Regions from separate parts of the Polycladomyces abyssicola genome, predicted to be linked through region 1. Evidence: riboswitches for the same ligand, from Rfam matches in the RefSeq annotation. Region 1 holds a riboswitch; the other holds the start of a gene.

Region 1 (15,240 bases):
ACGCCGGCAGTAGGGAGGGGCAATAGGAGAAAACCCGTCACAGCAATGCGGACAGATTCGCTTCCATACCGGCGCCCATGGGAGAGAACGGACGGGCGTGTCGCAAAACGGACAACCCCTGGGCAGTGGAAACCGCCATCCCCTGATCATCGCTTCACTCCGGACGCATGCAGACACCCCGCCTGGTACGCCAATCGGTTCATCTTCTTGATTTCCCGAATCGCCCGACGCTGTGCTTCCGTCCATTCCTCTGAGATCCAACGGACGATCCCTTCCGGATCTTCCGGTGACCGCCCTGCCCGACCCGATATCTGAACCAAAGTGGCGGTGTCCATAACGGTATGGTCCGCACCCAACACCAACACTTGACAGCCGGGCACCGTCACACCTCGCTCTAAGACGGTCGTGGCGATCAACACACGAACCCTGCCCCGGCGAAACCGCTCCACGATCTCCCTTCTGTTGCGTTCTTTTCCGGACACAGCAGCACAGAACCGGGTCATATCAGGGAATTTCCGGGTGATCCACCGCAACAGACACGGTAAATCCGACACCCGTGGCACAAAAATCAACCCTTGTTTGCCAGTCTCCATCAGGCGACGCAAAAAATCGGACAATGGCGGAACAGGTCTGCTGTGATTCACCTTATTCCACAAATCCCGAACAACGCATCGTTCGGGTGCGGGTAACGGATGTCCGTGAAATCGGGCGGGCAGGGTAATAACGGGCAATTCGCCCCGCCGTGCTTTCCTCTGCCAGACCATCGGCGGAGTGGCCGTCACCCACACTACTTTCCCGTCCTTATATAAGGCTTGATCAACCCCCGATTGCAATGCGGGATCCCCATACAATGGAAAAGCATCCCCTTCGTCAATGATCGCCAGAGCAAACCGGCGGTACATCCGCCAGGTTTGGTGAGCCGTAGCGATCACGAGTTCTCCGTCTGCCCATGTCGATCGCGTTCCCCCATGAACGGCCGTTACCCGAACGCCTTCCACTGCCTTTTTCAAACGCGGATACAACTCGTCCACCACATCGCGTCGTGGTGTCACCCACAGCACCCGATGCCCGCTTTGCAGTGTCCGGCGAACCAACGGCAAACAAACCTCCGTCTTGCCAGCTCCCGTCACCGCCCACAACAACAGTGTCCGTTCCGGTCTATCGCGCCAGCTTTCCAGTACTGATGCAACTTCTTGTTGTTTGGGCGTCAGTTGAGGCAGATAGAGGCGAACCCCATTGGAGTGATCCGTACGCGCCTCGGGTGGCCGGATGCGAAACAACGGAACGCATGACCGACATCTGCCCAATACGAGACAGTGATCGCAGGAGGCACATGTTTGACGGCACCGTTTACAGTCCGTCTGAAATAACCGAGACGGTCCACTGCCACAGCGGCTGCAACGCCACTTCACCGCGGGACCGGTGATTTCGACAGCGGGCATGTATTCTGCCACCCCCATCAGACATAACCACTGCAAACCCATACGCAGAGCCACCGGATCGGGATCCTCACCCCACCGAAATCGCAATAACGATCGAATTTCCTCCCCCAACAGCACACGACCACCCAATATATTCCATATCGCCATTCCGTAATTCCGTCCTGCCGACAGACCATCATCATCGGCCGTTTGTTCGAAGTACGCCATCCCTTTCCCGATCGGCGACGATACTTCTGGAGCATGTTTCCGTAAAACACACCAAGCTTGTCCAATCGTTTCAAACCAACCGGTTATGCGGAACTCCCTCCCCTGATTCCGCCAAAACCGCTCGTCCACTTCAGGAGCCAAACTGATCCCCCAATGAGGGTGTTCTCCTCTCATCGTCACCTGATATAGCGTAAACATGACCTTACCCCTCTTTAGCGAAATGCCTCAGCCCATAAAAATAACGCAGGTTCGCTTCCTTCATCGCTGACCTGCGCTCCACTTGCTGACGGATATACACTTTTGTTGAAAACCTCCGGATCTCTGTCAGTGTCGTCCGTCAGAACTGCTCAGGACAACACCTGTATGGTCCGGTTCGGCGAACGGAGATCCATCACCCAAACCCTACGGACATCCGATCCGCTTCGTGTCGTCACTTCATGCCACATTTCATTCTCATCCTGCACGGTCACCACTTCCAACCCTGGCAACTGTGCCTGGAAACGGGCAAGAATGGACAACGTATCATCAACGGAGCATCGGTCCACGCAAGTGATGCGGCTGGACTTGCCCTGAATCCAATGCCAAAACACATAAGAACGGATGACCCATTCGATGGATCCCTGGCTGTTTCGCGTCAAGAGGATGAGATGAACCCGGTCGACACGGACGGGACGCCAACAGGCTTTGGCGATGCAGTACATCAAAAACCACATGACGCCGTACAACACGATTCCCCATACGATCGATTGCACCATCGCACTCGTCCTCCTTTGCCCACAGTATATGCCGTGGGAAAAAAGGGGTGCGGCGGTGTCAATGGAGCTTCACCCATCCTTTTTTTAGCGCGACCAACACAGCTTGCGTGCGATCCTGAACACCCAATTTGTACAAAATGTTGCTCACGTGATTCTTTACCGTTTTTTCACTTATGTAGAGCACATCACCGATGGCACGATTGTTTTTCCCCTGCGCCATCAGCCGTAATACATCCATCTCTCTCTGGGTCAGGATATCCGGCCATTCAGGTACATCAAATTCGGGGACGATAGCTGTCAATTCCCGTTGTTGCCGGCTGATTCGGAGGATCTCCTGTACCAGTTGCCCGCTCGCCCGCGGATGAATATAGATTTCACCCGCAAGGACCAAGCGCACCGCCTCCATCAGATCTTCCGCCTCCACATCTTTGGGAAGATAACCGGAGGCACCTGCTCGAACGGCTTCCACCACCGTGGTCGTCTCCCGTTCACCTGAAAGCAGGATGATCGGCAACTGCGGATACTCCTCTTTCAGTCGGATCGTGATGTCCACTCCACTTCCCTTGGATAAATCCAAGTCCATCAACACCAAGTCCGGAACATTCTCGCGACAAGCCTTCAATACCGTTTCACCGTCCCCACAATCGACAAACGAGATGGGACAGTCCATTTGCGAAAGGATCTGTTTCACCCCTTCACGAAACAACCGGTGCCGATCAGCCACAACCATACGGATCACGTAAAGGCGACGAAGGTCAGTTTCAGACGGCGGCGGCTGCCATGCGGGAAGTGACAGGCGTTTGATCACCTTCTCACCTCTTCTACCAGCCATACAACGGAAAATTCCGTCGAATTTTCTGAATGGATATCCAGTACTATTCTACCATTATTGACATGTGGAGGAAACTGTTTTGTACAATCCGTTTACATGAAAAAAACCGCCAAAACGGCGGTGAAATTTGCTGACAAAGTGGCAGTGATTGTATCTAATTGAGTCGGTCCGCTTCGGTAAACGGAACGGGAAAACGGAGACCGTCTAATGGTGAGAGCCGGATGGCCTCCGGCAGCTGCGCCGGAATAGCCACCCTTCTCTTCAAACGATCGTTCCCATCACAAACCGGCATCGCGGCGCAACACTTCGGCTTTGTCCGTACGTTCCCACGGCAAATCCAAGTCGTTGCGTCCGAAATGCCCGTAAGCCGCGGTTTGTTTGTAAATCGGTCGACGCAGATCCAGCTGACGGATGATGCCTGCCGGACGCAGATCAAAGTGTTTGCGTACCAAGTCCACCAACACGGATTCGTCCACCCGTCCGGTACCGAACGTATCTACACGGATGGAAACCGGCCGGGCCACACCGATGGCATACGCCAGCTGCACTTCGCATTTGTCGGCCAATCCAGCTGCCACGATGTTTTTGGCCACGTAACGCGCTGCATAAGCACCGGAGCGGTCCACTTTCGTCGGATCTTTACCCGAGAAGGCGCCACCGCCGTGACGTGCATATCCACCGTAAGTGTCCACGATGATTTTCCGACCGGTCAATCCGGCATCGCCCAACGGTCCCCCGATCACGAAACGGCCCGTGGGATTGATGAAGTATTTCGTTTTGTCATCCAGCATTTCTTGCGGAACCACCGGCGAAATCACGTGTTGATGTACGTCTTTCTTGATTTGCTCCAAGGTGACATCCTCGGAGTGTTGGGTCGACACGACAATCGTATCAATCCGCACCGGCTTGTCGTCCTCGTACTCGACGGTTACTTGCGTTTTGCCGTCGGGTCGCAGATACGGCAAGGTGCCGTTCACCCGTACTTCGTGCAGACGACGGGCCAGTTTGTGTGCCAACGAAATCGGAAGCGGCATCAGTTCCGGCGTTTCATTGGTGGCGAAACCGAACATCAGACCTTGGTCACCGGCACCGATCGCTTCGATTTCCTCTTCGGTCATTTGACCTTCCCGTTTTTCCAGCGCTTCATTAACCCCAGCCGCGATATCCGGGGATTGTTCATCGATGGAGGTCAACACAGCGCACGTTTCAGCGTCAAAGCCGTATTTGGCGCGTGTGTACCCAATTTCCTTGATGGTCTCCCGTACAATTTTGGGAATGTCTACATAACAAGTCGTGGAGATTTCACCCGACACCAACACCAAACCCGTTGTGACGGATGTTTCGCAAGCAACCCGTGCATTAGGATCTTTTTCCAGGATCGCATCCAGGACGGCGTCGGAAATTTGATCGCAGATTTTGTCCGGATGACCGGCTGTCACCGATTCCGAAGTAAACAAACTGCGTTTCGGCATCGTCACACTCCTCCTTTTCCTACAAACAGTAAACATAAAAAAAGACCTTTCCTCGAGGAAAGGCGCTTTGACTTCACCTTGAGGCATCCTCGAAAACGGCGGCATTACATCATGATCTATCAAGCTGTTGACCATGCACAAACCGTTTCCATTCGGTCTGACCTATATCAATATATAGGATATCGAAAACGGATGTGAAAGACAACCCTTCTTTTCCCTTTTTTCGACAGGATTCGATGATCAGCCTGGACGTTTCAACACCAATGAATACGCACCTTCTCCCCTTTTTCCGGATGATTGGAGTCGGATGTAATAGTTCCCAATTTCCATCATGTGCGTTACTTCCGCCACCCGACGGGAATCGGACAACCGTACCTGTTTCAACGCCCGCATCCCCGAATCGTAGAGGATCATCTCCACATCTTCCCATCCCGGTGGGATTTGCAACCGAATGGTGTGACGTGATCGTTCCGTCACCTGAAACACGTACCAATCCAAATCGACAGGCCCCGCCAGCCTTCCCGTCACAGTTTCGCCCGGGAAGAGGAGCGTAGCTTGATCCGAGCGGTCGTTGGGCTCGGATGCGTCGGTCATCTCAGGTTGATAATCAATGATCAGGTGATACGGTTCAACGATCGGATTGCCGCCGTAATCCGACGCCCGGACATAGAGATAACCTTTGGGCACATGGAGGCGAATCGTCTCCTCTTCTCCCTCTGATTTGACATCGACTCGGACTGTGTGCCAGCTTTCATCCTCCTGCACAAACAGGACAGGATCGGCACGCGGCGTAACAACATCCAATCGCGCTTCCAGCATACCGGGACGGGGAATCTCCAGCTGATACCAGTCCATATCCCTTTGTTTGTGCCAAGTTCCTTCGATTGGTACCAAACCCGGTGTCAATTTTACTTTGGTGGCATTCCATTGGTAATCATTGTTTTCATTTCGATCCACCTGCGGTGAAAAGGCATTGGTCAACGTATAGGAAATCGGCTCACGTGTGTCGATTGCCCACACTTTCAACCGGATCTGCCCACCCGGAACAGTCAAAAACAGCGGTTGAGAGGAAAGGTCGTATTCACCCGTCTGACCCGTTCGTTCCACTTCCACGCGAATGCGCATACGGGCCTGACGCTTGGCATCACACGTCAACACCAGCGTGCCAGGGTGAAACAGATGAATCCGGTACCAATCCGCATCAGATGAGGAGTGGAGAGTCGCCTGGTAAACCTGATCCGTCGACATGGGCATGGCTTTTCCGGCACTGTTGTTGGGTTCGAAAATGTCCGGCTCCAGTTTGGCGGTCATCGCACGATATACATCGATTGTGCCGAAACCGTACAGGATATTCCAACGTTCTTCGCCCGACGGCCTGGCTGTTTGCCGGATCAAGTTGCGAATCTGAGCGGGGGTGAAAGAGGGAAAGCGTTCCTTGACCAAGGCAGCCAATCCGGCTACTTGCGGGGCAGCAAACGACGTACCGGAATCGTATCCGTATTTGCCACCGGGAATCGCAGACCAGATATTTTCTCCCGGAGCCATGACATCCAGCCCCGAACCCATGTTGGAAGTCATGACGCGTTGACCTTCCACATCCACCGAACCGACACCCAATACGGTAGGAAACGCCGCGGGATAATAGAGGGGATGATCATATAGTATGTCACCGTTGTCATTCATGCTGGCGTTTCCCGCGGCTCCGACAACCGTCACGCCCGCTTGTTCGGCCTCTTGGACCGCCTCTGCCATCGTCTCGGAATATGTCCAACTTCCCTGCGCCAACACGATCACATCGGCTTTCCGGCGAACTGCCTCACGGATCCCCTCGGCCGTATGGTACACATCTCCATCCTGCCCATCCTCCATCACTTTGATGGGCATGATATGAGCCGAACCGATCAACGGACTCTTTTTCCCGCCGGCACTGCCCCAAACGGCGGCAATCACACTCGCCACCCGCGTACCGTGGCCCATGTGATCCTGCGGAGGTTGTGCCGGGTCACGCAAGTTGGCGCCTGCCACCAGAAACGGGGCCAACATGGGGTGACTCAAATCAACACCCGTATCGACAACGGCAACGGTTACATTGGAGATCCGGCCTTGCTCTTTCCATTTGACAAGCAAAGGCCAAGCGGCTTCGGCACGAATCCGTTTCAGGTAGTATGTTCTGTTACCGCCACGATATTGCATCGATACCCGACTTTCCACCTTGAACTTGTGATTGGGGTGTAGATACTCTACACGGGGATCACCTGACCAACGGGATTCCCATTTTTCCTCATCCACGTCGGGCTTCAGCCGAATCAGCATCGTCTGCCCGTTATCCTTTGGATCCAGTGACTCGTGAAGGATATCCACCGTTTTCAAAAAATCCGGGTCCGCCTCTCCTTTCCACTTAATCACCCACTCCCGGTGGGACACCGTTTTGGACGAATCCTCTTCGTTCCCTCTGTTCTCACGCGGCGCCTGTCCGCAAGCGGAGGCGATCAGCACAGCGAACAGGCAGATCCAGGTGACCCAAACGACTTTTTTCATCGTCGCTCATCCACTCCATCTCAATCTGGCTGGCCTCCGGGAGCCATCGCATTTCCCGGCGACTACGACTTTGTCATTATTAACGTTAGCTTATCACGACTCGGAACGATTGGCGACTATGAAACTTTTCTATTGGATTGACCGTTATATACATAGGAAGTCGGCTTACATCAAGTGGTACGACCATCTTGTATAAATCCTTCATTTTCCCGAAAATATTCGTCTTTTCTACTTGATGGTCAGCCTGATCTGATGATAGTATGGTGAGAGACGTGAAAGGCTTTGCAAAGCGGGGAATACGATGGAACGGATCGGAAAAAGCAGGGTAGCGAGAGTCAACAAAAAAAGAAGACGCAAATGGATATGGCGATCAGTCGCCTCATTGTTCGTCCTCATTTTGGTTATCGGTGCTTATTTCTTTTATCAAACGTGGGGCGTATTGGCCGGTACATACGAGCCACTTGCTCGTGACCATTCCAAAAAACGCGACAAAGCTGTATCGGTTGACAGCCCCGTCAACATTTTGCTGCTGGGAACCGACGTGCGAAGGGAAAGTGAGAATTGGCGACCGGATGTGATCATCTTGGCGGCCGTCAACCCGAAAACACACTCGATCAAAGTGGTGAGCATCCCACGGGATACCTATGTGGAAATCGCCAACACCAACGGCCACAAGGATAAGATCAACTCCGCCGCTGCATGGGCACGTGCCCGCAACGTCGGTCCCGTACTGAACACCGTGGAAACCGTCGAAAACTTTCTCAATGTTCCCGTAGATTATTACGCCAAAGTCAACTTTAAAGGGTTCATGGATGTCGTTGACGCCTTGGGGGGAGTAGACGTCAACGTCAAATTTCCCTTTCATCAGGAGACATTTGGCGGCGAGGTCATCCGATTTAACCCCGGACCACACCATCTGGACGGGGAGGAAGCATTGGCTTACGTCCGGATGCGCAAGCAGGATCCGTTGGGCGATCAGGGACGGAACCAGCGCCAGCGCGAAGTGGTCACCCAGCTGATCGACAAGATCGTCAGCTTTGACAACATCACCAAAGTGAACACGATTCTCAAATCGTTGGGTGAAAATGTCTCCACCAGCATTACCGTGGACGAAATGATCACCTTGCAAAAAATCTACCGGGACATACCTAAGAAAAACATTCAGACCATCACCATCAAAGGTGAAAACAAACGACTGAAATACTGGTATTTCTTCGTCAGCAAAGAAGAACGGCAACGGATCAGTGACATTCTGCGCAAACAGCTGGAGCTGAAACCTGAAAAAATTCCCGGACCTGATCCAACCGAAGGCATTCTCGATGATTCGTCATCCGATGGGGACGAGCAACAAGATGGTTCGTTGGGTGACGGTAGTGATTCATACGATCAAAACGGGGGTTCCGACTACTAAGTCGGCCCTCTTTTTTTTGGGTCCCAGATTATATCGGGCGGAGGGAGCGCTCCGGGGCGGTGTTGTTTGATCATCTTGCCCAGCTTGAGCAGTCGATTTTCCCTCCTAATCCACCATCGGCCCGGTCCGTCACCAAATGATGTGTGGATTCGTTTCCACGACGGTAAATAGGAAACAACCGCATTGCCCACCATCACACTTTCTTTATAAACAGACGGCATGACAAACCATATACGCATGCACGTTCAATCCTTTTCACTGGTATTGAGTGGATTTGTTTATTAGGATAGTGGATGTTGGAATATGCGGCTACCCTTTCGACAAAGGTTTTCAAAACATCGGTTCATCCCTGCCGCATGCGGATGATTGTAGGCTGATGACAGGAAGGTGAAGGAAATGGAAACCCGTTACCGAACCGTGAAAGGTTATGGAGAAACAGAAATCGTGATTCAAAAATCGCGGTTTATCACCCGCGTCAACCGTGTCTCCACCGAACAGGAGGCGGCTGCATTTGTGGAGGAAATCAGCAAAAAGCATTGGGATGCGACCCACAACTGCTACGCCTACGTCACCCGCGGCACCCAAGTGCAAAAATCGTCGGACGACGGCGAACCGGCAGGAACGGCCGGCCGTCCCATCTTGGAAGTGATCCGAAATCGAGACTTGCATGATACGGTCATCGTGGTCACCCGTTATTTTGGGGGGATCAAGCTGGGCGCTTCCGGCTTGATCCGCGCGTACAGCCAATGCGCCGCCGCCGGTATTGATACCGCCGGGGAAGTGGAACGCATTTTGCACAGAAAAATGTCCATTACGACGGATTACTCGTTCGTCGGCAAAATGGAACATGAACTGCGCACCCATGGATTCGACATGGATCCGCCGGAGTTTACGGATCAAGTAACCTGGCACCTCTGGGTACCACTTGGCGAAGAAGCCGAGGTCACAAAATGGGTGACTGAACTGACCAACGGAAGGGCCTCCGTTACCGAAGGAGAAACGATGTTCCGGGAAAAAGAAGTGAAGTCCTAGGGTATCTGGTCATTTCCCATCAGGGACCATGTTTTATCGCCGGAAAAGCGAAAACCCCCACGCATCAGCGTGGGGGTTTTTCATCAAAACGCCGGAATGACGGCGCCTTTGTATTTTTGCTCAATGAACTTTTTCACTTCCGGAGAAGTGAGCGCTTTGGCCAACTTTTGGATGGCCGGTTTCTTTTCATTGCCCGCTTTGACCGCCAATACGTTGACGTAGGGAGAATTTTTATCCTCGATGAAGAGTGAGTCTTTCAACGGATTCAGATTGGCTTGCAACGCATAGTTGGTGTTGATGATCGCCACGTCCACCTGATCCAGCACACGCGGCAAGATCGCCGGTTCCAGCGGTTTGAACTTCAGTTTTTTCGGATTGGATTTGATGTTGTTGAGCGTTTTGTCACCTTGACGGTTATCCAGTTTGATCAAGCCTTGCTGATCCAAGAGCAACAGCACCCGTGTCATTTCACTGGTGGCATTGGGCAAGGCAATGGTCGCACCGTTGGGAATCTGCGATTTGGATTTGTACTTTTTCGAATAGGCGCCCATCGGTTCGATGTGTACACCCACCACTTTGACCAAATGCCAGCCCTGCTCTTTGTTGGAGGCTTCCATCCACGGAATGTGCTGGAAGTAGTTGGCGTCCAGCTCCCCTTCCTCCACTGACTTGTTGGGCAGGACATAATCCTGGAACACACGCACTTCCAAATGGACGCCCTGTTTTTCCAGGATCGGTTTGATATGGTTCAGAATCTCGGCATGAGGAACTTGCGTCGCTCCCACACGAATGGTTGCTTCATCTTTTTTACCTGCGCCGCATGCAGTCATCGTCAACATCATGACGATTGCGAGCAGGCCGATCCACCATTTCTTCATTATCGCATCCTCCTAGTTCCATTGAATTTGCCGGTTACTTTGCATTATCGTTTATCGACGCGTCGCGCCAACCAGTCGCCGCACCACTGCACCAGCTGAACGAATACGACGAGCAACAGGCCACACGCGTACAGCATTTGATCGTTGAACGATTGGAACCCAAAGCGGTATGCTGCGTCACCCAATCCGCCACCGCCCACAATGCCAGCCATCGCCGAGAAGCTGATCAGGGCGACACAGGTGACAGTCAAACCGGAGATGATCGCCGGCTTAGCTTCCGGCAGGAGCACCATACGGACGATCTGCATCCGGGTGGCTCCCATCGCTTGGGCGGCCTCGATCACTCCCCTGTCGATCTCCCGGATAGCCGTTTCCACCATACGCGCGTAAAAAGGTGCCGCTCCAGCGATCAAGGGAATCGTGGCCGCCGTCGGGCCGAGCGTGGTACCGACCAACAGCTTGGACAACGGAAACAGAAACAGGACCAACACAATGAACGGCACCGCCCGGAACAAGTTGACGATCAGGCCCAAGATCCGCTGGATCACCACATTTTCCCACAGATGACCCTTATCCGTGATGACGAGGAGCACACCCAACGGAATGCCGATTAATGCCGAGAAAAACGTGGAGATGGCAACCATGTACAATGTTTCCCCGGTTGCTTGCCACAAAAGGGTGGTGTCCAGTTGATCAAACATGCGTGATCACCTCCGATCTGCCCCCGAATTCCCGGATCTCCTCCACTGCATTCCGAACTTGATACGGTTCTCCGCTCACCTGTAAGGCAACCGTTCCGTCGTTTTCCTCTTGGTCAGGCAAGATCGTCACTGTCACGCCTTGTTTTACCCAATCAGCCAAGCGGGACCAGATACGATCCAAATCGTCCGACCGCACCCGGATCAAATCGGCATGCTCTTTTGAAGCTTCCAGTTTTTCAGTGTGATAGGACTGAACGAACTGCTGGGTAACTGGGTGCTTCGGTTCCCGGAACAGCGTCTCCACCTCACCCAGTTCCACCACTTTACCGGCTTCCATGACGGCCATGCGATGGCACAGCCGTTTGACCACACTCATTTCGTGCGTGATGATCACCATCGTGATGCCGGTGTCCCGGTGGATATCCTTCAACAATTGCAAAATGGAGGCTGTCGTTTCCGGGTCCAGCGCCGATGTCGCCTCGTCACACAGCAAGACGCTCGGATCGTTGGCTAAGGCCCGTGCGATTCCGACACGCTGTTTCTGTCCCCCGGACAGTTGAGCGGGGTACGCATTCGCCCGATGGGAAAGTCCCACCCGTTCCAGCAAGGAATCCACTTTTTCCCGGATTTCCTTTTTCGATTTGCCGGCCAACTCCAGGGGGAAAGCCACATTTTCCCACACGGTACGAGACCAAAGCAAGTGGAAATGTTGGAAAATCATTCCGATTTTCTTTCGCGCTTCGCGCAACTCTCGCTCACTGCTTTCGGAAATGGAAATGCCATCCACCGTGACGCTGCCCGAAGTGGGTTTCTCCAACCCGTTGAGCAATCGAAGCAGCGTGCTTTTCCCCGCACCGCTGTGCCCAACGATCCCGAAAATTTCTCCGCGTTCGATGCGGAGATTGATATCCTGCAACGCGACCACATCCCCGTCTTTCGAGGAAGGGTACACTTTGTTCACTTTGTCGAGTACAATCATCGTATCATTCACCACCTGTCTCTAAGAAAAAATCCCCTTCTGCCAGAGCAGAAAGGGATCTTATATATTATAAAATCGCCTCTCTCATCTGCCAGAACCGATGGGCTCTGCAGGAATTGGCACCATTTCCGCGTACATACCGCGGACGGTTGCCGGGTTTCATCGGGCCAGTCCCTCCACCTCTCTTGATAAGAGCGCGCAACATCGTCTTATGAAGTTGTCAAGTTACATACTACCATGACAACATTCAGGATGTCAACGTCATTCTCTTTACCCATAATATACAAATTTTTTTGATGAATAATGACAGCAGATTACCATGAGATTACATTTCGTTTACAAATGGCCAAAAACCCTCTACGGAGACTGACATTCGCGTATAATAAAAACAACCAAGGAAACAAGCAACGGAGGTGCCCGACATGAGCACGGTTGTTGGCAAATCGTTTTGGATCGGCCTCATCAACGCGACCGGTTTAAGCCTCCCGTTTTGGCTTCTGCTGTACATGGCCCTTCGGCTGACCTTTTGATGGGGATTGCCACAGCCGGAGCATCATGTGTCGGGATAGCCTTGTGATACACAAGAACAGGAACGGGAAAAAACGGATTACCCTCGGGGCAATCCGTTTTATTTTTGGTGTGTAGAGAAACGAGCTCAACGGGCACCGTTACCGGTCAGTACCACCCATACCGTACGCAACAGAATGCGCATATCCAACGCGAACGATTGTCGTTTGATGTAGTACATATCCAATTCGAATTTCTCTTTTGGTGTCATGTCATAACCGCCGTTTACCTGTGCCCATCCGGTCAAACCCGGTTTTACCAACAGGCGGTTCTTGAATCCGGGAATTTCTGCGGCAAATTTCTCGGTGAACATCGGTCGTTCCGGCCGCGGGCCGATCAAGCTCATATCCCCTTTCAAGACGCTGATCAGTTGCGGAATTTCATCGATCCGCGTCTTGCGGATAAACCGTCCTACACGGGTTACTCGGGGGTCGTTTTTGGATGCCCATTGCGGACCGTTTTTCTCCGCGTCCACCCGCATGGAGCGCAGTTTGACGATATAGAAGGGTTTCCCGTGCAAGCCAACGCGTTCCTGTTTGTAGAAGACTGGACCTTTCGATTCCAATTTGATGGCAATTGCGGTCAACACCAACACCGGCAAGGTTAAAATCAAGAATGTAATAGAGAAAATGATTTCAAATACCCGTTTGGCAATCGGGTACCAACCCGAAGGCGGTTGGTACACGCCTTCCGAGAGCAAGTGTGCGTCCCCTTCATACACTGCTTTCGATCGCATCCGCAAACCACTCCTGCTTAATATAATTGCCACAAATCCTCCCCGAATTGAGCCGCTCCATTGGGGCGACCCCCACCTGCTAACTTGTTTGTTTCGTGGTTTGACCGTTCCGTACTCCAGGTAACTCGTAATCAGTATACTGTGTTTTGCCGGTTGGTTACAACAGTTGAAAAACCCAGCAGGATGGAGTAATCAAGAGATCCCTCTATATAATTGAGACGTGTTTTGTTACAAAAACGTTTCACGTTTTTTACGGGCATATTTCAATCATCGGGTGATCCGTTCGCGATAATACGTCAATGTTTTCTGCAATCCCACGGAAAGATCCGTCTCCGGTCGCCAGTTCAATACCTCCATCGCACGCCGGTTGTCGAAGTAACTATGCTTAATATCTCCTGGACGGTCCGGAGCATGATGGATTTCCATTTTTTGGCCGATCACTTCCTCAAACAGGGCGATCAGCTCATTGATGGACGTCTTCTGTCCGGTACCGATATTCAAAATCTGTCCGTCCCCGTTGGTCAGCGCCGCTACATTGGCGCGTGCCACATCCTCCACGTAGATGTAATCGCGCGTCTGTTCGCCATCTCCGAAAACAGTAATCGGTTCACCTTTGAGCACCTTTTCGATGAAAATGGAGATGACACCGCCTTCCCCGCGGGGGTCTTGACGGATACCGTAAACGTTGGCATAACGGAGAACCGTGTAGGCCAACCCGTGCAATTGGGCATACACTTGCAAATAATGTTCTGGCGTGTGTTTGGAAATACCGTAACCGGAGAGCGGTGCCACCGGATGTTTTTCATCAATCGGCAAATATTCGGGATTGCCGTATACAGCCGCAGATGATGCATAGACTACCTTTCGCACACCAGCGTTACGGCACGCTTCCAGCAAATTGAGCGTCCCGATGATGTTGGTCATGGCGTCGTGCAACGGATCCCGCACGGACGTCGGGACGTCGATCTGTGCAGCTTGATGAATGACCACTTCCGGCCGTGTTTCGGCGACAACGTCGGACAAACGATGATCGGTGATGTCCATGCGGTAAAACAACACTTCCGGCTTCAGATGTGCTTCCTGTCCCGTGCTGAGATTGTCCACCACGATTACGTCGTCACCGCGTTCCAACAAAAGATCGACGATGTGGGAACCAATGAACCCAGCTCCTCCCGTAACCAACACTTTCATGTTATTACTCCTCTCTATACTGTGGACGGCATCGCCACGGAAAATCCGAAGTGAAAGGCTCACTGCGAACAAGCCCGTGCTCCTGCATGTTATGCGAAACAGGCGTGATTTAGGACACCTGTGACAGTACCGTATGCTTTCTACCTGAAATATTACACCAATGTTACATACTCTTTTTTGATTGTACACGTTCCGCGCTGTATTATCCACTCCGTTTTGGCAGACGGCACAAAATATCCAAAGATTGTGTCTCACCCCATCCGGATGGCAAAAAATGGCCGGCTTTGCGAAGCCGGCCATGTTGTTTTAATCGTGAAGACGAACAGAAACATATTTTGTTTCGAGGAATTCCTCCATACCGTATTTGCCGCCTTCCCGTCCGATGCCGGATTCCTTCATGCCACCAAACGGCGCTTGTACCGTGGAGGGAAGGCCGTCATTAATGCCGACAATCCCGTACTCCAACCGCTCCGAAACGCGGATGGCGCGAGCCAGATTG
Region 2 (14,972 bases), 460 kb from region 1:
ACAAACTGGACATCCCCTTCTTGGACGAAGATGTTTTCAGTGGTTGGGGCAAATTGCAACAGGGAACCGCGTTTGAGGAATTGTCTGCAGAAGAGCAGAAAAAAGTGGGACGGATCAATGAGATCGTCGATCAATTTGCAGAAGCGGACAAATACATCTTCGTCACCCCGATGTGGAACTTCAGTATTCCTCCACGGATGAAAGCGTATATTGACTCCATCTGTATCGCAGGCAAAACATTTAAGTACACCGAAAACGGTGCAGTCGGTCTGCTGAAAGGTAAAAAAGCTGTCCACATCCAAGCGCGTGGTGGCATCTACTCCGAAGGCCCGACAAAGGACTTCGAGTTCGGTGACCGTTATATCCGCGCCGTCATGTCGTTCCTGGGTGTGGAATCGGTGGAATCCGTCATCGCCGAAGGCATGTCGCAATTCCCGGACAAAGCGGAAGAAATCAAGCAAAAAGCCATCCAACAAGCACGCGATTTGGCCAAACGCTTCTAAGTACAATGGAACAGGGAAATTTGCACACCCCCCTCTCAACCCCCAATTTGGACGACCGCCCAAACGGGCGGTTTTTTCCTTTTATTGTCCACCACATCATTTGTTCCCCCTGATGGGACACTATTTACAGGGGGTGGAAACATGGCTCGAAAACGGAGAAGGCGATTGTTGGTGCCCGAGTCGCGACCGGCCCTGGAGCGGTTGAAAGCCCAAGTGATGAGCAGAGAATTGGATGTAGGACCGCTGTCGCCCGACCAGGTCAAAATGGAAGTGGCCAAACAAGTCGGTGTGCCCCTCAAACCCGGTGACAATGGGGATTTGAAAACGTCGGATGCCGGCAAAATCGGCGGCACCATCGGAGGCCTCATGGTACGGGAAATGGTCAAACTGGCGCAGGAGCAGCTGGCGCGCCAACGATCCCAGCCCTGAGCGACGGCCCAAATGGGCCGTCCAATCTGTTTCATGATTGTTAAAGATCGATCAATTTTTCACGAGATATTGATGAGACACGAGACGGATCGGACCGTTTTTGTCATAATGATAGAGGAGTGGGATTGAGGAGGGCGCCAAATGGAACGTGTGTTGCTACTGTCGATGGGATTTGGTGCCGGGCACAACTCAGCGGCACAAGCATTGTTGCATGTGATGGAAGAGCGAAATGCGCGAGTGATGTACGTCGATTTGTTGGACTGGATACCGACGAAGGCACATCCTCTCCTCCAAACCGGGTATCACCGTATGTTGAACCGGTTCCCGGCAGTGTATCACTATCTGTATGATTGGACACATCAGTCCCGTTGGTTTCGTTATGTTTCCGGTGAAGCGATCAAGCGGGCGGGGTGGATGATCCGGCGCCAACTGGTACGGCGACTGTCCCAATTCCGTCCGACAAAAGTGGTGGCGACTCATCCGTTCGCATTGATGTGGTTGTCTTCCCACTGGCGTCGCATCCCTTCATTCTGCGTGGTGACCGATTATGAACTTCACCCCATTTGGCTGTCGAGTACACCTGATGTGTTGTGTACGGCCAGCGGGATCTCGGTTCCTCCACAGGCGCAACGGCGTTTGTGGCAATCTGCCACCAGGATTATCGAGACAGGTATTCCCGTGAGACGGGAATTTCTCCAAAACGCGCCGAAACAAGAGGCACGACGTTTGTTGGGATTGAGCCCGGATTGTCCGGTAGTGTTGGTGATGGGCGGCGGGGAAGGGATGGGACCGGTTCGCGAAACCGTGCGGGAATTGGAGAACGCAGGCCCCATTTGCCAAGTCGTGGTGCTGACCGGAAAAAATGAGGCCCTGATGTATGAGCTGACCCGTCATTCTCTGCCACCCCACATTCGTGTTGAGGGGTTCCGACCCGATGTTCCCTTGTTCATGGATGCGGCAGACTTGTTGATCACCAAGCCGGGCGGACTCACCATAACGGAAGCGATGGTCAAACGTTTACCCATGTTACTGTTAAACGCATTGCCGGGGCAGGAAGAGGCCAACCGACGATACCTGCTGCGCCATCGAGTGGCGGAAACAGTTCAGTTCGGTCGTTTGTCGCAACAGATGAAGCGTTGGTTGGAGTCACCGGCCCGTCGGGAACATGCTGCCCAAGTCATGTCGAAACTGGCATCCGGAAATGCAGCAGATCGGATCGCTGATGAAGTTTTGCAACCAACACGTCACCGGGCGTTGCGATGATCTTCCCGCAAAATGGATTGCAAGCATCCGTTTTTGATGCATATGCTGGGAGGAGAGGAGTGGTTGGATGCGTTTGGTGACGTATGTGATCAAAGAAGACGTCTTGAACATCCGGTCAGAAGTGCATGGGGATGCCCGGATCGGTTGGGTGCAGGATGGGTACGTTTGGGATATCGGTTTTGCTCAGGAATGGGCCATATTGGAAAAAGGCATTCCGTTCCCCCGTGCGCTTCCGACAGATATGGTCGCGTTCCTGGAAACAGGGGCGAATGGGCTTGTATGGTTGCGTCAAGTGATCGATGCTTGCCGGGGTACACAGCCTGATCAAGTGAAAGTGGAGGGGGAACCGGTGGCATTGTCGCTTGCGGAAGTCCGCTTGCTCCCGCCAGTGCCCAGACCGCCCAGTTTTCGCGATTTCTACGCATTTGAACAACATGTCAAAACGGCGCGGGCGCGACGCGGCCTCGACATGATCCCTGAATGGTATCATTTTCCTGTTTTTTATTTTTCCAATCATCAGACCATATTGGCGCATGAGCAACCTGTTTCCCGCCCGAGCGGCACACAATGTTTGGATTATGAGTTGGAAGTGGCGTGCATCATCGGAAAAAAGGGACGCAACATCCCACGGGAGTCAGCGAGGGAGTATATCGCGGGATTGTGCATTCTCAACGATTGGAGCGCAAGGGATGTTCAGCTTGAGGAAATGAAAGTCGGTTTGGGACCGGCCAAAGGGAAAGATTTTGCCACTTCGTTGGGACCGTGGTTAGTCACCCTTGATGAGCTGGAAGACCGAAGAAACGGTGATCATTGGGATTTGGCGATGACTGCCCGGGTCAACGGGGTTGAATTGTCCCACGGCAATCTCCGGGATTTGCATTTTTCCTTTTCAGAGATGATCGAGCGGGCTTCCCAGGATGTTTTTTTGTATCCTGGAGATGTAATCGGGTCCGGCACAGTCGGAACCGGGTGTATTTTGGAACTGGGTACGGAGGTTCATCGCTGGTTGGAGCCGGGTGATGTGATAGAGCTGGAAGTTGAGCGTTTGGGCGTGCTTCGCAACCGCATCGTGGAGCGGTGTGATTGATGTCCGGTTTCCCGTGGAACCGGACATTTTTCTACTGGTAACGGACAAATTTCGCCTGTATGACGACGTATGTCCGATATTGTTCAAAAAAAAAGGGTTTGACAAACGTATTTTTTTTGTTAGATAATAGTGACTAATTAAATAGGAATCAACCACTGACTCGTTATCGAGAGAGGCGGAGGGACTGGCCCGATGAAGCCCGGCAACCATGTTCGGCCCCTGCGTTGTAGGCAGGGTACGGGCATAAGGTGCCAATTCCTGCAGTACCTTCGGGTGCTGAGAGATAAGGAGCAGGGTGGCGTGGATACATGTCCCCTCTTCTTATCTTTGGAAGAGGGTTTTGAATTTTTAAAGGGGGGAGCAGGCGATGAAGCGTGTCAATGTTGCGTTGTTGGGACTGGGAACGGTGGGAACGGGAACATACAAAATGCTCCAGTCCAATCAGGACGTGATTGCACGCAAAACGGGCACGCTGTTTGAAGTGCGCCGCATTCTGGTGCGGGATCTAACCAAGAAACGAAAGGTGGAAGGCGTGAAACATCTCCTGACCACCCGTTTCGAGGATGTATTGGACGCGGGGGTACAAGTGGTGATTGAAGCGATGGGCGGAATCGAACCCACGCGCACCTATGTGATGAAAGCGATTGAAGCGGGATGTCACGTTGTGACCGCCAATAAGGAGCTGATCGCCAAACACGGAGTAGAGCTGGAGCAGTTGGCGCGAGGAAAGGGCGTTCAATTGTTGTATGAAGCCAGTGTGGGCGGTGGCATCCCCGTTTTGGGTACCTTGCAGCATTTGCTGAAAGCCAACCGCATTCATAAGGTTTCCGGTATTGTCAACGGTACCTGTAATTATATTTTGACGCAAATGTCCGAATATGGGCGTTCGTTTGACTCTGTTCTTGCGGAGGCGCAGGAAAAAGGATACGCTGAAGCCGATCCGACCGCAGATGTGGAAGGCTTCGATTCGGCTCACAAACTGGCGATTCTCTGTCGGTTGGCTTTCGGGGTGGATGTGGCGGTGGATGACATTCCGCGGAAAGGGATCACGGACATCACGGTCGCCGAATTGGAGATCGCCCGTCGATTGGGATATTCGATCAAATTGCTCGCCCAAGCGGAACAATACGGTGAAGAAGGACCGGTAGCATTGCAAGTAGCGCCCACCCTGGTGCCGCTTTCCCATCCGCTTTCCGGCGTTCGCGGTGTATACAACGCCATCCATGTGGAAGGGGATGTCGTGCAGGATGTGACGTTGGTGGGTCAGGGTGCGGGCGAACAACCCACCGGCAGTGCGGTGGTGGAAGACTTGTGTAATGTGTATCGTCTGCCTGCTTTGCGCGCCGCCTCCCTGCGTCGTCCGATGATTTTGCCGGCGGGTGAAGAAAGCGGTATTCAGTTCCTCCTGATCGAGACGGAGGAAGTGTTGGCTGCCGACGTGGCGGACAAGTGGAAAGCGGATCTCCTCGATACAGGCATTCAAGTGCTGGATGCGCTCATCTATCCGGATCATGGCCGTAGCCATGCCGCTTTCCTCGTTCGCAACTGGGAGCCGCGGCTGGTTTCGGTACTGCCGGTAGAATGGGAAGTGTCTATCAAACGGATCATCACACGCCCGGTGTTGGCGGCTTCTGTTGCGCAAGAAGAAAAAGAAGTGGTGAGTGCGGGTTCCGTCAGCTGATGTGAGGGGATAATGCTTCGCATCAGGGCACGATTTCGGAAGCGGGTTTGTGAAATATGATATCAACTTACTGACCGCCTTCCTGCGTTTTCGGGAAGGCGGTTTTTGGTGTCCGGGAAATTCGGGTACAATGAGAGGGATATCGTTTGAACTCGGGTAGGAAGGTATGAATGATGAAAAAGACAGAAACGATGATTCGCTTGAAAAAGGGGGAAACCATCCAGCTCCCCATCCGTCGTTTGGGCATCAACGGAGAGGGAGTCGGATTTTATCAAAAACAAGTGGTGTTCGTCGACGGGGCCATCCCGGGCGAAGTAGTGGTGGCCCGTGTGGAACAAGTGGAACGACGGTTTGCCAAAGCCCGTCTGCTTCGGATTCGGAAACGATCTCCTCACCGGATTCAACCGCCGTGTCCGGTTTATGCCGATTGCGGTGGTTGCCAACTGCAGCATATTGATTATCCGATGCAGTTGAAGTTGAAAAAGGAATTGGTGGAAGAAACGTTTGCCCGCTACACTTCCTTGCGGGAATTGCCGATCGAAGAGACGGTGGGGATGGACGAACCGTGGCGATATCGCAACAAGGCCCAACTGCCGGTGCAGTTACGGGGGAAAAAGGTGGTGATGGGCATGTATTCTGCCCGTTCCCACCGGTTGGTGGATATGAGGGAGTGCGGGGTACAGCATCCCGAGACCAACCGCATCCTGGAAACAGCGCGCAAAACGGTCGAAGAGCTTGGCATCCCCATCTATGATGAAAATAAACATACGGGTGTGTTGCGCCATTTGGTGGCCCGCTTTGGATTTCAGACGGAAGAAGCCCAATTGGTGCTGGTGTGCCGGACCGACGAATTACCGCGAGAGCGAGAGCTGGTGGAACGTCTGGTTCGTCGCTTGCCTCAGGTGAAAAGCATCGTGCTCAACGTCAACCCGAAGCGCACCTCTCTTGTGTTTGGTGAGAAAACCCGCGTCTTGTGGGGCAAGGAAACAGTGGATGAGCAACTGAATAAAAAAGTGTACGCGTTGTCGGCGACGGCATTTTTCCAGCTCAACCCGATCCAGACCGTGAAACTGTACGACTTGGTGAAGGAAGCCGCCGAGCTGACGGGGAGAGAAACTGTCATCGACGCCTATTGCGGGGTAGGGACCATCGGCTTGTGGTTGGCGGATCGTGCCGCCCGCATCATCGGGATGGACACGATTTCGTCGGCTGTCGAGGATGCACGGCGCAATGCGAAGCGGAACGGGATCGACCATGCCGAGTATCATGTCGGCAGGGCGGAAGACTTGTTGCCCCGTTGGGTGAAAGCGGGGTTACGGCCAGATGTAGTCGTGGTCGACCCACCGCGGACCGGTCTGGGTCAGCCATTGATCGACATGCTGAAGGAAGTGCGCGTGCCGCGGTTGGTGTATGTGTCCTGTAATCCGTCCACTCTGGCCAAAGATTGCGCACAATTGCTGCAAGGGGGATACGAACTGAAACTGTTGGTCCCGGTCGATATGTTTCCCCAGACCGCTCACGTGGAAACGGTTTGTACCCTGTCTGGCACCAAAGAAAAGTGATTTGTAGTGGAACATTCATCATCGGATATGGTGAAAGTGATCGCAGTCGCCCGTCCGAGCGACTGCGGGAGGTATTCGCAATGGTAGGCAAGCGGCCCGCAGGGATGTGATTTCCCAATACGGGCCGCTTGTCCACTTTTTATCGTTTTCTCAACGGATCTCCAGCTTATTCGTCCACCGGATATCTCGGTCCTGTTTTAACCGGATGTACGCCGTCCCCTTGGACCCCGGGTCGATTTGTGCGGTCAAGGTGATTTCGGCATGTCCTTTGCTGTCCGACTTCAGTTGGAACGGGGCGCTGTAACCGTAAGTACTCGGCCAAGAACCGTCCGCATTACGGAACTTGGCTACTTGTTTCCCGCCTTCCAAATAGAGGCCGAGTCGGTATCCGTTGGCGGTAGTGCCTGGTTGCAAGCCGTCAGCCATCACGCGGATGGTCACCGTTTTCCCGGCGGGAATGGGGTTGGGATGTTCTGCTATGTACCGTACATCCCCGGAGGGCGGAGAGGGTTCACCCGAATCAGTTGCACCGTAGGAACCCGGTTTGAAGGTGGAGGGATCCCACCATTTGTATCCATTTGCAGGCGGCTCCCATGGCTCTTTCTCCGGTTCGGTGCTCTTGGCCGGTTGTTCCCATTCATACAAACGGGTCGGTTGATCCAGTTTCAATCCCGGTACTTCCGAAAGACGGGTGTAGTTTTCCTTTTTGGCCAACCAATTCACCAGATTGACCAACAACACGGCATCATCTTGTTCGTGGAAACCGTCATGCGTTTTTTTGGGTGCACCTGTCTCTTCGTTGCGGTATTTGGGCGTATCGTCTTCCACGGGAGACGAATCGCCGATAAAGGCGGCCTTTCCTTTCCCTGCTTTGGCTACGGCCACCATCGGACCTTCGGGGATGCCACCCCCGTTATAGACGCCTTGGTCGACAGCATGTGGCCATTTGGCGTTGGTACGGGGCAAATAAACGATCCCCTTTGCTTTTTGCGGATCGAGAATGGCGACGGTTGATCCGGCATGCATCGCAAAGGTCTGAACGTCTTTCGTGATCCCGAATGATTGATCCGGCGGCACGATCTGATTGGCCGTCACATCGCCGATCGCGTTGTAGCGGAAACGGACACCGAAATGCTGGGCCAACCAGTCAGTACTGATGACATTCTGCATCGGGGGAGATTTGGCTTCTTCTGGACTCATCCCCTTTGTCGGGCTGTTCCAGGCGCCGCGTCGGTAACCGTTGAACGCTTCGGACGGATCCCAACGGTTTTTGTTTCTGTCGGCATTGTAATGGTCGGAGATGAACAGGATGCTGCCGCCATTTTGGACATATTGCCACAGGGCGGTCTGCTCCGATTGTTTGTAGGGATTATTGGCTTCTCCGATGACGAATACGTCGTATGGGCGCAAGTCATCGTAGGTGAGCGGGTCTTTTTTGCGCAATTCCTTCACTTCATAGCCTTCATCCGCCAATGCTTGGGCGAAGTCAGAAAAACCCCCGTCGATGACCCAGTCAGCCGATCCGGCTGTTTGTTCATGTGTGTTGTCAAACAACACTTTCTTCCCATTCGGCTTGTCGGGTACGATCACTGGGGCTTCATCCTTGGGTTTCACTTTTGGTTGGTGGCTGCTGCATCCGGTGGCCATCAGTATCCAGGGAACAAACAAGCCCAGCAGGACCATGGTGGAAACGAGCACTTTCGCCATTTTGCTCTTGAGCATGAAGGCACCTCCGAGATGGGGATAATCTCATTTTATCACTTATTTTGGAATTTTTCATGCACTTCTTGTCCATCTGTCTTTCTGCATAAAAAATCCCGCGGTTCAGCTCAAATGATATAGCTGAACCGCGGGATGAGAGAAGAACCTTCCTCCATACGTTCTGTCTACGTTCAAAGAGAGATCAATGGTTTTCCGAGATACGTTCCTGTCTGCTTGATCATCTCATCAGGCCGCTATGCCAACAGTGTCGTATACAGCAGGTATGCGTTCAACCCCGCGATAACGAATGCGATCGTCCACGCAACGAATTTCAACCATGTCGGGTTGGCGAATTCACCCATCTTCTTCTTGTCGCTCGTAAACTGGACCAGCGGAAATACGGCGAAAGAAAGTTGCAGGGACAGGATTACCTGACTCAGAATCAACATTTTCATCGTCCCGTTTTCCCCATACAGCGCGGTGACGATGACGGCAGGTACAATGGCGATCAGACGCGTGATCAGCCGGCGCAGCCACGGGGCAAGACGGATATTCAGAAATCCTTCCATGACGATTTGTCCGGCCAATGTACCGGTCAGTGTGGAGTTTTGTCCCGAAGCCAGCAGTGCCACCCCGAACAGCACACTGGCGATGGAAGTGCCCAACAGCGGTGTAAGCAGGTGATATGCTTGCTCAATTCCGGCCACTTCCACGTTGCCGGAACGGTGGAATGTCGCCGCGGACAAAATCAGAATCGATGCGTTGATCAAAAGTGCAAAAAACAGTGCTACCGTGGAGTCGATCGTTGTGTACTTGATCGCTTCCCGCTTGCCTTTCGTTGTTTGGTCAAACTGACGTGTCTGCACGACCGACGAGTGCAGATACAAGTTGTGAGGCATCACCGTCGCGCCGAGAATGCCGATGGCAATGTACAGCATTTCCGGGTTTTGGATGATTTGCGGATTCGGAACGAATCCTTTTGCCACACCCATCCAATCCGGTTTGGCCATCACCAGTTCCACGGCAAAGCAGATGCCGATGACGACCAACAATGAGATGACGATTGATTCGATATAACGAAATCCTTTACTTTGCAGAAGCAGGATCAACAGCACATCCAATACGGTGATCATCACTCCGTAGAGGAGTGGGATCCCGAACAGCAGGTTCAACGCGATTGCCGAACCGATCACTTCCGCCAGGTCACAGGCGGCGATGGCCAACTCGCACAAGATCCACAAGGTGATGGCCACTGGTTTGCTGTAGTGGTCCCGACACGCTTGGGCCAAGTCGCGACCGGTCACAATGCCCAGCTTCCCGGCCAAAGATTGCAGGATCATCGCCATCACATTGGACATCAGGATGACAGCCAGCAGGGTGTAATTAAACAATGAGCCCCCTGCGATATCGGTAGCCCAGTTTCCGGGGTCCATATATCCGACAGCCACCAGATAACCGGGACCTGCAAACGCAAGGAATTTTCGGAGCCACGATCCCTTTTTCGGGATGGGCAAAGAGCGGTATACTTCAGGTAATGTCGGCTGTTGTCGTGCCCGTCGCCATCCTTCGGCGTCTGTGGTGTGTGGTGCTGTCATGGCCATGATCCGATCACCTCTTTCTCTTAACTAACAAAGATGGTTGAAAGCGATTTTTTTGCACTAGGTCAACTTTTGTCGAAAAAAATATAGGTCCAATCTCATTTCACCATAATATTTGTCATGGGCAATAAAGTTGCCCTGATCTAAATTATATATGATTCTTTGACCATAGGGAAGGGGAAGATGGATGGAATTGATTTTTCTGGGTACGGGAGCCGGTGTCCCGGCCAAGGAACGCAATGTGTCGGCGACAGCGTTGAAATGGACGGAACGAAAAGGAAGAACATGGCTGTTTGACTGCGGGGAAGCGACACAACATCAAATCCTTCATTCACCGGTGAAATTGGGGAAAGTGGATCACATCTGGATTACCCATCTTCACGGGGACCATCTTTTCGGCCTGCCGGGTGTGCTGGGCAGCCGCTCTTTTCAGGAAGCGGAAACACCGCTTACCCTGTTCGGTCCGGAAGGGTTGCGTCGATTTGTGGATACGGTACTGACGGTAAGTCAGACACATTTACGATATGAATGTGAAGTGAGGGAGGTGACATCCGGCGTTGTTTATGAGGATGATGACGTGCGGGTGATCTGTGCGGAGTTGGATCATGGCATCCCTTGTTTCGGCTATCGCATCGAGGAAAAGGATCGTCCGGGTTCGTTGCGGACGGATTTGCTTCAGGCATTGGGTGTTCCGCCGGGTCCGTTGTATCGTAGGCTGAAAGCGGGAGAGGATGTACGGCTGCCCGACGGTCGTATGATACGGGCACGAGAGGTGTTGGGACCACCCAAAAGGGGAAGGATCGTGACGATTCTGGGCGACACCCGTCCGACGGAAGCGGCGGTACGGCTGGCATCGCAGGCGGATGTACTGGTACATGAAGCTACATATCGGGCACGGGAAGCGGCCCTGGCAGTAAAGCACGGGCATGCCACCACAGTGGACGCTGCGCGTACGGCTGAACGTGCGGGTGTCCGCACACTGATTCTCAACCATATCAGCCCACGATACGGTGTGGAGGACGAACCGGAGTTGCTGGCCGAAGCCAGAGCCATCTTCCCGGAGACCTACGTCGCCAGGGACGGTTGGTGCTACTCGGTTATCTCACGCGATTGAAACAGGGGGAAACAGAGAGTCGGGAGACGACTTTGCATCAGGTGACGGAACTCCACTCATGCACCCAAACCTCCATCGAAGGAACCCAACGCATGCCCGGGTGTAACGAGAGGATGTACTCTCGGTAGGCGTCCAGATCCGAAAATCCTTCGGATCGGGCGTCGGTGTCTGTCATCTCCCCCAGTTTCTGACGATATACGGCGGTGATGGAAAATCGCCGCCCCCGCAATTCGAGTATTTCCCCGAGATCGGCGTACCGGCCGTTTCTCCTGGCCGCGCGCTTCTCACCGCTCAGTACTTTTTCAATATCCGCCTCGCGTGTGACCAGTCGATCAATGGAGCAGGTTTTGGGCGGCAGGGGATGGGTCATCCCGGACACTCCTTTCAAAGCTCGTACAGTTCTGTGTACTTCTTTGTTAAATAGTCCATATACGGCTCGATAGACAGCGATTCGCCCGTCACCCGTTGTACCAGTTCGTCCGCGGTGTATTTCTTGCCGTGTTGGTAAATGTTTTCTTTCAACCATTGATGCAACGTGCCGAATTCCCCTCGGGCGATCTCTTCTTCAATGTGGGGGTTCGCCCGTTTGGCCGCTGCATAAAACTGCCCGCTTAAAATGTTGCCCAGCGTGTAACATTGGAATGCACCGCCGATCGTATCCGCATACCAATGAACATCCTGCATGACGCCCATGCTGTCCGTCGCGGGCACGATCCCCAAATCGCTCCGATATCGTTCGCGCCACGCATCCGGTAAATTCCGAACAGCCAACCGTCCTTCCAGCATGGCAAGCTCCAAATCGAATCGCAGTATGACATGCAGGTTATAGGTGACTTCGTCTGCATCCGTCCGGATCAGCGAACGTTCCACTTTGTTGATGGCACGGTAAAATGTTTCTTCGTCCACGTCACCCAGCTGGGAAGGGAACACCTTCTGCAGACGCGGATAAAAATGACGCCAGAAGGGGCGACTCCGACCGACGATGTTTTCCCACAGGCGGGACTGGCTTTCATGAACGCCGGAGGAGGTTCCGTTGGCCAACGGCGTTCCTTCGTATTTTTTTGAGATGCCCAATTCATACATCGCATGTCCGGCCTCGTGAATCGTGCTGAACAGGGCTTCGGTCAGATCGTTTTCTTTGACGCGCGTGGTGATTCGTACATCCCCCAATGAAAATTTGGTCATGAAAGGATGGGGCGATTTGTCTTGGCGCCCCCGGCGGAAATCAAAACCCAACTGACGAATCACGAGTTCGCCGAACGCCAGTTGGTCCCGCTCCGGAAAGTGCTGGCGGACGCAAGTGTCGTTGACGGGCTCTTGCTCCGTGATCGCTTGTACGAGCGGGACGAGCCGTTTGCGGAGTTCCCCGAACAACGCTTGAAGCTTCTTTGCCGTCATCCCTTCGTCCACATAATCGATCAGCGGGTCGGCGATGTGCTCGTAACCGGGGAAGAAGCTGGCCAGTTCTCGGCTGTACTCCAGCGTTTGTTCCAAATACGGGCGGACGAGAGAAAAGTCGTCAGCCGCTTTTGCCTTCACCCACACATTGTACGTGGTGGCTGTATGGTTGGAGAATTTGGCGATGAAAGAAGCGGGAACTTTGACGGCACGTTCATATTCCCGACGGGCGACACGGATCAGAGCGGCGTCGTCGGAATCCGGAGGCAAACTTTGCTCATATGATTTCAAATCGTCCAACAAACGGCCCAAACGGTCGTCGGTCAATTTTTCATGCGCCAATTGGTGCAACGTGGCGATCTGCCGTCCCCGTGCTTCTGCTCCTCCTTCGGGCATGTAGGTCGATTGATCCCATGACAATAAGGCAGCCGCCGCGTGCAAATCGTTGATTTCCGTCAACCTCTTTTTTAGTTCTTGCAGACGTGCTTCCATTTTGTCTCTCCTTTTCTTTCACGTAACATGCAATCAGACCAAAATGTTACAATTGATACGGGAAATCAGAATCGATTATGTACGGGATGCAATGAACCAAGACGGGATTCATTCCTGAATATACCCGCTACTCCTCATTTTAACATGATATTGAAAACGTGAATATAACCGATTGGATTCATCATGGCGCAAGGGAGCGGGAGAAGTGGAAAAAACACTGTTCTTACACGGTCGTGTGATCACCATGGATGCTGGGCGGGAATCGGCAGAAGCTGTCTACGTCGAGAACGGACGGATCGTGGATGTGGGAACCAGTGAGGATTTGCTGTTGCATTGGGGAAGAGCAGATGTACGTCGCGTCGATTGGCAGGGGGCGACGGTCTATCCCGGTTGGGTGGACAGCCATGTGCATCTGGCGGCGTACGGGATGCTGCGCCATCAATTGGATCTGAGCGGAACGACGAGCAAAAGGGAAATGCTTTGTCTGTTGCGTGAAATCGCCTCGCGCACACCTGTGGGGAAGTGGATCGTCGGGGTCAATTGGGATGAGAACAGATGGGAGGAAAAGGAAGTACCGCATCGGGAGGAGTTGGACGCCGTTTCCTTGCGGCATCCCATTTTTTTGACCCGAATCTGTCACCATGCACATGTGTCCAATACGATTGCATTCCAAGTCGCAGGTGTGGGATTGGAGCCGGATGATCCGAAGGAAGGCAAATACGGTCGGTACCCCGACGGCAAGGTAAACGGGATGATCTACGAGAACGCATCACGTCCGTTTTTCGCGGCCATACCGGAACCGACAGTCGAACAAAAGCGTTCCTATATCCGTGAGGCGGTGAAAGAAGCGCTGGCCCTCGGGTTGACCGCTGCCCACACGGAAGATTTGCGTGTGATGGGCAGTGTGTGTGAACTGTTGCGGGAATATCGCGGTCTGGTTGAAGCAGGGGTGTGGTTCCGTACACATCATTTGCTTTATCATCCTCATTTGGACGAAGCGGTGGAGTTGAGGTTCCGAGCCGGGACGGGGGATGAATGGACTGATGTGGGAGCGGTCAAAATCTTTGCCGATGGTGCGATTGGGGCACGAACTGCCTGGTTGTCGGAGCCTTATGCGGATGCTCCAGAGACTGCAGGTGCACCGGTTCACTCGGAAGACGAGTTGGCCGAATGGGTGAGCCGGGCACGCAAAGCCGGCTTTCCTGTCGCCGTCCATGCGATTGGAGACCGGGCTGTTGAACAGGTGATCAACACTTGGGAGCGGCATCCCTCGCCAAAGGAAACGCGATATCGGGATCGGTTGATCCACGCCCAAGTGTTACGGCCTGACTTGTTGTCGCGCATGCGCGGATTGCCGATTGTGGCTGACATCCAACCCCGGTTTGTGGCCAGCGATTTTCCCTGGGTGCAGGAGCGTTTGGGAACGGCACGCCTTTCGTATGCCTATGCGTGGAAGTCGTTGCTTGATGCGGGTGTTGTATGCGCCGGTGGGAGCGATGCACCAATCGAACCCTTGAATCCGTTACTGGGCATCCACGCCGCGGTCACCCGTCGCCATCCGGAGGGGTTCCCACACCCAGGGTATGAACCCGAACAAAGACTCTCCGTCAAGGACGCGTTGCGTCTGTGGACGGAAGGAAGCGCATTTGCCGAGGGAAAGGAAATGGAACGGGGGTCGATCAGACCGGGGAAATGGGCCGATTTTACCGTGTTGGATCGGGCCCTTTCCGATACGGAACCGGATGAGATCCTGAAGGCACGGGTGGTCATGACCGTGGTAAACGGAAAGGTGGCATATCTGGCGGAGTGACTGCTTTGGGTTCTGCTTATTCCCTTGTCCCCAAAAAACGGAGCTAGCAAGACATTTTTCTGCTTACATCGAGCGTTCTATTTGTCTTTGCATTCACATAGAATAACCGCGAGGTGATTGCATGCCGGTTCGAGCCAATAGTGATGAAGTGAAATTGTTGGCGCGTCTGATGCGGGCGGAAGCGGAAGAGGACGGCGAGATGGGAATGTTGTTGGTAGGAAATGTCGGCGTCAACCGGGTGATGGGTGATTGTCTGGATTTTGAGGATCTCCGGTCGATCAGGGCGATGGTGTTCCAATCGCCCGGAGGTTTTGAAGCCGTACAGCGGCCGTAC

What was found. Region 1 has a riboswitch for S-adenosylmethionine ahead of KI215_RS14890 (methionine ABC transporter ATP-binding protein). Riboswitches for the same ligand answer to the same signal wherever they lie in the genome.
Region 2: another riboswitch for S-adenosylmethionine. It lies ahead of KI215_RS12760 (homoserine dehydrogenase); the one in region 1 lies ahead of KI215_RS14890 (methionine ABC transporter ATP-binding protein).

Annotation. Positions count from the first base shown of each region.
Region 1 covers NZ_AP024601.1:2,989,792-3,005,031, forward strand. The annotation lists gene KI215_RS14840 (ComF family protein) at 1-150, opposite strand, end outside; gene KI215_RS14845 (helicase-related protein) at 147-1,847, opposite strand; gene KI215_RS14850 (hypothetical protein) at 1,997-2,404, opposite strand; gene KI215_RS14855 (response regulator) at 2,463-3,212, opposite strand; gene metK (methionine adenosyltransferase) at 3,515-4,708, opposite strand; gene KI215_RS14865 (S8 family peptidase) at 4,949-7,246, opposite strand; gene KI215_RS14870 (LCP family protein) at 7,548-8,657, shown strand; gene KI215_RS14875 (YigZ family protein) at 9,054-9,689, shown strand; gene KI215_RS14880 (MetQ/NlpA family ABC transporter substrate-binding protein) at 9,773-10,567, opposite strand; gene KI215_RS14885 (methionine ABC transporter permease) at 10,612-11,268, opposite strand; gene KI215_RS14890 (methionine ABC transporter ATP-binding protein) at 11,261-12,247, opposite strand; SAM riboswitch class I at 12,329-12,442, opposite strand; gene KI215_RS14895 (sugar transferase) at 12,903-13,550, opposite strand; gene KI215_RS14900 (SDR family oxidoreductase) at 13,818-14,741, opposite strand; gene KI215_RS14905 (NAD-dependent succinate-semialdehyde dehydrogenase) at 15,048-15,240, opposite strand, start outside.
Region 2 covers NZ_AP024601.1:2,532,676-2,547,647, reverse strand. The annotation lists gene KI215_RS12780 (FMN-dependent NADH-azoreductase) at 1-503, shown strand, start outside; gene KI215_RS12775 (alpha/beta-type small acid-soluble spore protein) at 645-932, shown strand; gene KI215_RS12770 (MGDG synthase family glycosyltransferase) at 1,074-2,195, shown strand; gene KI215_RS12765 (fumarylacetoacetate hydrolase family protein) at 2,263-3,282, shown strand; SAM riboswitch class I at 3,443-3,572, shown strand; gene KI215_RS12760 (homoserine dehydrogenase) at 3,650-4,963, shown strand; gene rlmD (23S rRNA (uracil(1939)-C(5))-methyltransferase RlmD) at 5,134-6,525, shown strand; gene KI215_RS12750 (motility-associated ABC transporter substrate-binding family protein) at 6,676-8,247, opposite strand; gene KI215_RS12745 (Nramp family divalent metal transporter) at 8,481-9,827, opposite strand; gene rnz (ribonuclease Z) at 10,012-10,938, shown strand; gene KI215_RS12735 (ASCH domain-containing protein) at 10,976-11,308, opposite strand; gene KI215_RS12730 (carboxypeptidase M32) at 11,323-12,828, opposite strand; gene KI215_RS12725 (amidohydrolase) at 13,073-14,638, shown strand; gene KI215_RS12720 (cell wall hydrolase) at 14,760-14,972, shown strand, end outside.